3 regions of the Methylophilus sp. Leaf414 genome follow, and region 1 is predicted to be linked to each of the others. Evidence: predicted binding sites of a transcription regulator. Region 1 holds the regulator's gene; each other region holds the start of a gene.
What was found. The regulator FliA, encoded in region 1, starts transcription of late flagellar genes. The targets are predictions, from matches to a motif close to CTAAAGTTNNCNNAAANNNTGCCGATANNA.

Region 1 (3,341 bases):
GATCACGCCTCGTGTACCCAGTATCCCTGCCACACGTGCGGCCTGAGTCGCGGTTATTTCCCAGCGTTTTGCCTCTGGGTTAGGATCATCAGCAAACGCATGGCGGTCAATGTGACCTTCCACCTGTATGGTGCGATATTCGTTTTTCAACACTTCGCTCACCAGTTTAATGACATACGGGCCTTCGTCCGACATCGTGGATTGATCGGGCTTGAACAGCAATTTATTCTGTATGGCAATATCCACCCCAAACTCACCTTGTTGCACGGTGATGGCTTTTTGTTCTATCCAAACGGATAAAACGTTGGCCAATTGTTGACCGATGGCACGCATTTTTTCCATGTCGCGCTGTTTTTTCTCCTGGTACAAATAGCTCAGCGGCAATGGTTTCTTGATGGCGCTCAGGTTTTGCAAAGAGGATGGATTTTCAGTATTCAGCGACGGCGCTTGGCTAGGATTACCCTGAAAAGCATTCACTACCGAATTGGATAATGTCTGGTATTTGTTCAGGTTAATCGTTGATGTGGCATACATCACCACAAAAAAAGCGAACAGCAGGGTGATGAAATCCGCATACGAAATCAGCCACCTGTCGTGGCTTTCATCATCGTCATCGTAGATCTTACGCCTGTACATCACGACTCCCGCAGGCGCAAATAGGCTTCCAGACGTTCACTGACCAGTTTCGGATTATCGCCTCTGGCGATAGAAACCCAGGCATTCAGGAGCATTTCACGGCGTGAGATTTCATGCTGGATATGGCCCTTTAGCTTATTGGCAATCGGCAGGAAAACCAGGTTGGCCAATGCCACACCGTAGATGGTTGCCACAAAAGCTACCGCAATACCGCTACCGATTTTGGCAGGATCTGAGAGATTTTCCATGACGTGAATCAGCCCGAGTACCGCGCCCAGAATACCTACTGTCGGCGCATAACCACCGGCAGCTGACCAGATTTTGGCGGCATCGCGCTCTTGCACTTCAAAGTAATACATATCAATGGCACACACTTCGCGGATGCGGTCAGCCGGTGTACCGTCTACCAGCAATTGCAAGCCTTTGCGTACAAAAGGATCTTGCTCGCGCTTGATCTGGCTTTCCAGGGATAAGACACTTTCCTTACGAGCCTGCAAACTCCATTGGTTAATGCGCTGGGCCAGCTTGTGACGGTCGTCTTCAGGATGTACGAATACCCAGCGCAGCATGCGCAGGCCTTTGATAAATGTTTTCAGTTCGGTTTGCAGCAAGACTGCACCGACCGTGCCCAGCATGACCACCACAAACGCTGACGGTTGCATCAGCGATTTAAGGTGTCCCCCTTCAATCGTTTGACCCAGCACCAGGCCGGCGAGGGCGATAAGCAGGCCTGCCAGGCTACCCCAATCCATCAGGAGACTCCGGTCCAGGATTTGTCACGCATGGACGCACGCAAGCGGGCTACGGCCTGGCTATGCAGCTGGCAGACGCGTGATTCTGACACATTCATAATGGCGCCTATCTCTTTCAGGTTCAGTTCCTGTTCGTAGTAAAGGCCCATCAACATTTTTTCTCGATCTGGCAAATTATCGATGGAGTCAATCAACGCCTCACGGAAATCGCTTTCCAGCAAGGATTTAACCGGGTCATTGCTGTCATCATCCACAAAGCGGTCTAGGAAGTGCTCGCCACCACCGTCGTCATCATGAAAATCTTCATAATAAATAAGCTGGTGACCCTGACAGTCGCTCAATACATCATAGTAGTCTTCGAGACTGAAATTCATGTGTTTGGCGATTTCTGATTCGGTAGGCGGGCGGCCCAACTTTTGTTCTAGCTGTTGCACGGCTACTTCGATATCTCGCATGTTTTTGCGGATACCACGTGGCAGCCAGTCGGCGCCACGTAATTCATCCAGCATGGCGCCGCGCACACGTTGTGAGGCATAGGTCTCAAACTGCGCACCGTGCGTATCTTCATAACGTTGAATAGCATCCATCAGGCCTATCATCCCGGCCTGCACCAAATCATCGACCTCCACGCAAGAGGGCAATTTTGATTTCAGCTGGTATGCCATTTTCTTAACCAGGCCGCTATGCTGCTTGAGCATCTGGTCAGTATTGTTAGTTTTGCCTTTAGCGGTATACATGTTATCCCTCTTTACTCTAGGCAGCAGCCAGTGACGACGTGCTTACACGTTGATCCAGGCTTCTGGCAATGGCCTTGAATGCCAGTGCAGACTGCGTTGCCGGAGATGACTCCAGGCCATGACGGTTTTTCAAGCCATTGGCTTGAATATTTTCTGTCTTTTGTACCACTTTATTTTCAGGAATAGCACCCAGAAAACTCAGGGAAATTCCCAGGAACTGCTGGCAGACCTGGTTCAGTCGCATAAAATATTGCTGGCCCTGCTCATGGCTGGAGTCCGTCACCACTACGCTTAATGGCAATTGCCCATGCTGCTGGCAAAGGCGCTTGATTGTCATATAAGCCGATTTAATGGCTGCTTCATTACGCCCCATCTGCAACACTAATGTATGTTGTGCCATCACGGGCAATATCAGGGTCTGGTCAAGCGGATCTAATAATGCTTCTATAATCACGGTATCGTAGTCATACGCAAGTTGACTCACTATACCGTTAAGCTCTGTTTTTAAATCGCCGGATAAGGACGAGGTTAATATGTCAGTTTCAGCCAGCGTCGCCAGATCGTAACCTTGCGGATGCTTGACCACCGCGCGGCTGAGTATGCTTTGGCGCAAAGCCACCGCATGTAGTGTGTATTTTGTCATAGGTCGTTGCTTAGCCTGGATTAGCAATAGACGCTGCCCAGGACCCACCATACTTGCCGCCAACTGGCTGAGCCAGGTTTCAGCAGGCTGGCCATTCGCCCCCATGACGCTGATCACACGTGCTGATGAGCGGGCCATGATACGGCGCAATCCATCAGCCTGGTCATGGTAGTTAAACATGCTGCTGCTCTCCTTGCGCTTGCATCATGCTTGAGATCACCAGCGGCAACTCTTCATCCAGATACTGGTATGGCAGGCTGGCCTGATGTGGTGTTAACACACGTTCAACCAGTGCATGTTTGTTTGCCACTTCAATATCTTCCGGTACACGTTGGCCACTGGTCGTGTAGAAAAGGCGCATACGCTCACGGATCAGCACATCCAGCACATTGCCAATCGCTGCCGCTTCATCCAGTTTGGTGACGATACAACCGGCAATATCATGCTTTTTATAGCTGCGCATCACGTCAGTGAGGGTTTCACCAGTTGAAGTCGCATTCAGGCACAGTAATTTCTGGATTGGTGTTTCAGCACGGCTCAGCATGGATAACTGCTCAGTCACTGCCTGGTCAC
Region 2 (3,341 bases), on a different contig from region 1:
ATCCACGGGCGGCCAGTTCTTCTTCGGTCACCGTGCAGTAACTGGTAGGTACACACACCAGTGGCGTCGTCGGGAATTCGGATTTAAAGATTTTGGCAAACTCGAATACTTCGTCCGGCGATTTCTGGCGGCTGTGTATCATGATGCCGTCCACGCCTGCACCGACATAAGCTTGTGCACGTTTGACGGCGTCTTCCATGCCTTTTTCCAGGATCAGGCTTTCGATACGCGCAATCACCATAAAGTCATCACTGACACGGGCGGCACGGCCGGCGGCGATCTTGTCGCAGAAGGGTTGAATGTCATCCTGCAATTGCGCAACCTCATTGCCAAACAGAGAATTCTTTTTTAAGCCTATCTTGTCTTCAATGATGGTGGCGGAAATACCAAGGCGTTCCATGCTGCGCACATTGAGTTCAAAGTGCTCCAGCTTGCCGCCGGTATCAGCGTCCATCACCAATGGTTTGGTGGTGACATCGAAAATATCGTTGATATTGGATAAACGGCTGTTGATCTCCAGTGCTTCAATATCCGGTTTGCCGCGCGCAGTGGAGTCCGTCAGTGAACTGGACCAGAAACCATCGAACTGGCAGTTCTTGCCATTGCGTTGGGCGATCGCATGCTCTGCAATGAGGGCCGAGATAGGGTTATGTGCTTCGATAAAACGGGAAATCGGTTTGGCAGCCAGCAATCTTTTTAAGGTACGGCGGCGGATATCCGGCGTGGTGCCCAGCGTTTGTATCTGGCCCAGCATCTCGTTGGATGAGATGCCGCGGGTATAAGGAATCTCAATGAGATGGCCGCCATATTCAGCCAGTGCTGCGCGGGCGCGTTCACGATAAGGCAGTAATGGACCATCCAGCCAGTCATCGCCATGCACCATGATGTCAGGTTTGTGTTTCAGCAGGTTGGGTGCGTAGTCCCATTCGTCCTGTGGTACGACATTGACCACACCGCGAATGTTCTCAACGATAGATTTACGTTGATCATAAGTCAGGTAGGGCAAGCGTTTGTGATCTGCCACAGCCGCATCCGACAATAAACCAATCGTGACATCGCCGTACTTTCTTGCCTGCTCGATGATATTGATATGCCCGTGATGCAGAATATCTACCGTCATACCTACATAAACTGATGCCATGCAACACTCCTATATATATGCCTTGTTCACATCCGCCAGAAAGGCGAGCTGAACATCTGTAGGAATTATGAAGTGCAGGGCATGAAATTAATTGTGTGAAAAACGCCTTAAAGTACCTTTAAATCCTTATCTATATATAAGGTTGCTTTGCAGGCAGATATCGCATCAGCTAGTTAAATAAATTAAGAGGTGATTCACGGCTAACTCCGCAAATGAGTTTGGGCTGGCCTTATTTAAAATAGGTCAAATTGAATTTATAACCATTAAATTTAAATAAGGACTAAAGAACTCCGAAGAGCCGTCGTTAACAGAAACAAGTGCTCGACCGATGTAAAGATGTAAAAAAAGAAATTTTAAATGCAACATTAAAGAAATTTCGGAAGCGGTCGATAACATAAACAACAACGATGAATTAGCAAGATTTAGTAAGTAGTAAGCGAATCAACGTTGAAGTAATAGTAATACGACGATTTGACACTTAACTGGATATACGACTCTCAAGGAGAAATAACATGGCTGCTGTAATTAACACAAACATTGCATCTTTAAACGCACAACGTAACCTGAGTGCTTCACAATCAAGCATGAATCAATCGATTCAACGTTTGTCTTCAGGTCTGCGCATTAACAGTTCTAAAGATGACGCTGCTGGCTTGGCAATTGCTACACGTATGGACGCACAAATCCGCGGTATGGATGTAGCGGTTCGTAACTCTAACGACGCGATTTCTTTCCTGCAAACTGCTGAAGGTGGTTTGAGCAAAGGTACTGACGCTTTACAACGTATGCGTGAACTTGCTGTACAGGCTGCTAACGGTTCTTATAGCTCTGGTGACCGTGCAAACCTGAATGCTGAATTCTCACAACTGTCTTCAGAATTGACCCGCTTGAGCACTGCCACCAAGTTTAACGGTGAGCCAGCTTTAGGTCAGGGCTATCAGTTCCAGGTAGGTGCAGATGCATCTGACACCATCAGCGTTAGCTCTGTAGCTGCGGTAAGTATGTCTGGTTCCCTGTCTACAGCAGCTTCTGCTTCTGCTGCACTGACAGCGATCGATGCGGCACTGGATACAGTGAACACCAACCGTGCGACATTGGGTGCTTACCAGAACCGTTTTGAATCTGTGATCAGCAACCTGCAAATTTCGTCTGAGAACATGTCTGCTGCCAAGTCTCGTATCATGGATGCCGACTTTGCTTCAGAAACAGCGAAGATGACACGTGCTCAGATCCTGCAACAAGCTGGTACAGCAATGTTGGCTCAGGCGAACCAGTTGCCTAACCAAGTGATGACACTGTTAAGAGGTTAATTCCCTAACCAGTTGAATCCCATCCACAGAGACCCGTCTCTGTGGATTTAGGTTAAGCAGAAGGAGCATTATCATGAGTCAATCTATAGATGGAGTAGGCGGACGTCCGGTAAGCGGACTGGCTGCTGTAAACAGTCTTAAGTTGGTGAAGTATGGAAGTGGTGAGCAAAAACCTGCTGAGGTGTTAGACAAGGCAACCTTGACAGGTGCAGTCAACAAACTGAATGAGTATGTTGCCCCTGCATTGCAGACCATTGAGTTTTCAATTGATGATGAGTCTGATCGCATTGTGGTGAAAGTAGTGGATACCGAAACGCAAAAGGTATTACGCCAGATCCCGAATGAAGAAGTGCTTGCGATTAGTAAAACCCTGGATAAGTTGCGTGGCCTGGTGATCAGGCAAACGGTCTAGGGTAACTTTGTTTAAAGTGTCTGGAGAATAAAAGATGGCTTCAATTACATCCACAACCGGGGCATCCGGCTTAGCAATCGATTCGATTGTGACAGGATTGATGACGATTGAGAAACAGCCATTAACTCAAATCCAGACCCAGATTACATCCTATAACAGCAAGCTTTCTGCCTACGGTAAACTGAATAGTGGTTTAAGTGCTTTTCAGGCAGCAGTGGATAAACTGGCTACTGCAGCCAAATTCACAGCACAATCAGTCAAAGTTTCTGATGGCAGCAGTATCGTAGCCACGGCTGACGGTACAGCGGCAAATGGAAACTACAATATTTCCGTTACGCAACTGGCGGCTTCGCAAAAAATTGCTACCTCTGCCTATGCCAATGCCACAGACATCATCGGCACCGGTACCCTGAATATTTCGTTCGGCACTTTTACCGCTGCGGATAGCGGAAACGGTACTCCGGCAAATTTTAGTGCC
Region 3 (3,341 bases), on a different contig from region 1:
GGGTTTAACGGTAGTGTGTTGTTTATCACCCATGACCGCCGTTTCCTGGACAAGCTGGCGACACGCATTACCGAACTTGACCGTGGCAACCTGACCGACTTTGTCGGTAATTTTTCACAATACCAAATTAAAAAAGAAGAGCTGCTCGCGGTAGAAGAAACCCATGCTGCCAAATTCGATAAATTTCTGGCACAGGAAGAAGTCTGGATCCGCCAAGGCATTAAAGCACGCCGCACGCGTAATGAAGGGCGCGTGAGAAGACTGGAAGCACTGCGCCTGGACCGTGCTGCCAGGCGTGAGCGTCAAGGCGACGTCAAACTCAACCTGGATGCGGGTGAACGCAGCGGTAAACTGGTGGCAGAGCTTGATCAGGTCTACAAGTCATATGGCGATAAAACATTGATCAAAGGGTTCAGCACCCGTATTTTACGTGGCGATAAAATTGGTTTGCTCGGCCCGAACGGCATTGGCAAATCCACGCTGTTGAAGCTTATTCTAGGTGACATTGAAGCGGATAGTGGCGACATTCAGCGTGGCACAAAAGTGAATGTTGCTTATTTTGACCAGATGCGCGAGCAGCTGGATGAAGAAGCGACATTGGCCGATACCATTAGCCCAGGCTCGGACTTTGTCGAAATTGGTAATGAGCGTAAACATGTCATCAGCTACCTGGAAGACTTCCTGTTCCCGCCACAACGCTCACGCTCACCGGTGAAATCACTTTCCGGTGGCGAACGCAACCGTTTACTATTGGCGCGCCTGTTTGCCCGCCCCGCCAATGTCCTTGTACTGGATGAGCCGACAAATGACCTGGATATAGATACGCTGGAACTACTGGAGACCCTGTTACAGGATTATACAGGCACTCTTTTCCTGGTGAGCCATGACCGGGCCTTCCTGGAAAACACTGTTACGCAAGTGATTGCGTTTGAAGGACAAGGGAAATTGACGGAATTTGGTGGCGGATACGATGACTGGTTAAGATTCAGCCAGGATCTCAATCAAAAACCCGCTGCAACGCAAAAAGCATCGACCACGCCAGCATCAGCACCCATGCCTAAGGAAACGACAAGAAAATCTTTGAGCTTTAAGGAGCAACGTGAGCTCGAGACCTTGCCTGAAGAGATTGAATTGTTAGAGCAAGAGCAATCAGACATTCAAGCACAATTAGCGCAGCCTGATATTTATAAACAGACACCAGAGCTAGCGAAAACCCTACAGGAAAGACTGAGTGAAATTGAAACGTTAGTCATGCAAAAGCTGCAGCGTTGGGAAATACTGGAAAGTGCGCGTTAATCCAGTTCTATTTAACGTTGGCTTCATTTAATTACACTGCCATCTCGACAATAAAAAAGCCGAATTATACCGATTCGGCTTTTTTATGAAATCTTAAACTAAACAGAGAAGCTTGCGCGTGAACTATTGCCACCATGCGCCTGACCGTTTTTGCCGTACAGCTGTGTGTTATTTGCGGCTTTACCTTGCAGGGCATCCAGTTTTTCCTGGTTGCGTTGAAAATGTTTATTGATCAGCACACCATTCAGGCGATTGAGCTCTTTCGCTTGCGCCAATTGCCGCTGGAAATTTACCCAGGCATCATCGATGGTAGGGCTGGAAAGCAACTCAAGCCATTTGGACATCCCATTCTCATTGGCTTCAAATCCTGCCGCCGCGAGTGCTGAGTAGCGTTGGTTGGCTGCTTCACCCAAGGCTTGCAGGAGCCCTACCCGCTTGTCTACCATTTGCTCAATGATATCCAGGTCGGCAGAGATCAATGCCGTTTGCTCGTTATGCAAATCGTTAACCAACTCGGCCACCAGGGTGGCATCTGCCTCAAAACTAATGGCCGGAACTGAAGTTCGATCTGCATGACTCATAGCATCATCCTTTATTCGGTTTTATTAAATCTTTAACTGTTTGTAGCAAACCATCCGCCACTTTGGCGGTGTCTACCGAGAAATCGCCACGGGCAATAGCCGCTTTGATTTCATCTACTTTATTAGTGTCGAAAACTTCACCGTTTGCCAAACCGGCTTCCAGTGATTGCAACTGCACCGAAGCTGCAGACAATGTCACATTATCTGTGCTGGGGTTGCCGGAAGCGCTGGTAGTTTTTTCGCTACTTTTGCTATTAGTGCTTTTATCTAGCACTGGTTTATCAACGGTACCAAGTTTTTTAATAGAGTCTGAAATGTTCATGCCGCACCTCTGCTTCTGTTTGTCTGGATGTAAGGGTGTCGAAAACCCTCAATTGTTAACAGTACTATCGGCATAGTTTAAGCGAACTTTAGCGCTGAATATACTTTTTATCTCAAGTTTATGATCAACAAGCATTTTTAGCTTTAAAAGTTGTGGCGCAGACTAAAAACGTACATCTACTTTCCCTGAAGCTTGCGCGACACCTTTAATGATCTGGCCATTACTTACCTTCACATCTACCACCTGGCCAACGTTGGCAGTTTGCATGGCGGTTCCATCTGCAGAGATCACAAATCCTTCACCACGGCTGTTTAACTGAACCATTTGTCCCTGCATGATGACTGGCATTGCTTTGAGCAACTCTGGTCTAAGCACTGTACCCAACGGCATATTCAATGATGCTTTTTTACCTTCCAGCATAGAGACATCAGTAATAATCCCTGCAGGTAACTTGGTGATATCACCGGTTTGCATCACGATATCTGATGCTTGCACGGGTGAACCCTGGCTGACCGGCAAACCAATCACCGCATATTCGCCCCATACTTGCACATCCGCTTGTACATATAGCGTCCACGGCTTGGTTGCTGATTGCAAACAGCGCACCCCAATGTGCGTTTTACCCCACAAGCGTGCGCCCTGCACGTTAAATCCTTCCATCAGGTCACAGTCCGCGATACGGATACGGTTATCCAATGGCTGGATTTCAATATTCACTTTACCTGGATAGCCCTGCGTCTGACCTTGCACATACTGCATCACCGTCTGATAAACACGCGAGTGCATATCACTCGCAGCCGGCAATGCCAGCCGCTGGTTAGCGGCAACCGCAGCATTCGGCAAACGATCGGCGGCTTGCACGTGGCAAGCAAAAAGCCAGATCAGGCCTGGAATCACTGGAGCAAAAATGGTAAGCAGACGAGGTTTCATGGAGTCTCATTCTACGCACGGCAGATGTAAATGATTGATGAAATAAAGGGTATTTCACCCTCTTAATCCAAGAATGATTATTGTCTTCGCCGCGTACACTAAGCACAGCTAGTAAAAGTCATGTGTGCGTGAAAGCAGGCCCGCTTATCAGGGTTAACGACGGCAGATGGCAAAACTTTAAATGACCTTGAGATTTCTGTCGGGGAATGCCC

Region 2: a site for FliA is predicted at 1,422-1,451, ahead of ASG24_RS11265 (flagellin). Genes of this name have one in related genera too.
Region 3: a site for FliA is predicted at 2,262-2,291, ahead of flgM (flagellar biosynthesis anti-sigma factor FlgM). Genes of this name have one in related genera too.

The regions. Positions count from the first base shown of each region.
Region 1 is NZ_LMQQ01000001.1:18,812-22,152, reverse strand. Features, by position in the region: gene ASG24_RS00095 (flagellar motor protein MotB) at 1-636, opposite strand, end outside; gene ASG24_RS00090 (flagellar motor protein) at 636-1,388, opposite strand; gene ASG24_RS00085 (RNA polymerase sigma factor FliA) at 1,388-2,125, opposite strand; gene ASG24_RS00080 (hypothetical protein) at 2,142-2,948, opposite strand; gene flhF (flagellar biosynthesis protein FlhF) at 2,941-3,341, opposite strand, start outside.
Region 2 is NZ_LMQQ01000004.1:500,976-504,316, forward strand. Features, by position in the region: gene aepX (phosphoenolpyruvate mutase) at 1-1,141, opposite strand, end outside; gene ASG24_RS11265 (flagellin) at 1,654-2,451, shown strand; gene ASG24_RS11270 (flagellar protein FlaG) at 2,522-2,863, shown strand; gene fliD (flagellar filament capping protein FliD) at 2,898-3,341, shown strand, end outside.
Region 3 is NZ_LMQQ01000004.1:530,620-533,960, reverse strand. Features, by position in the region: gene ASG24_RS11440 (ATP-binding cassette domain-containing protein) at 1-1,296, shown strand, start outside; gene ASG24_RS11435 (flagella synthesis protein FlgN) at 1,395-1,877, opposite strand; gene flgM (flagellar biosynthesis anti-sigma factor FlgM) at 1,882-2,199, opposite strand; gene flgA (flagellar basal body P-ring formation chaperone FlgA) at 2,362-3,129, opposite strand.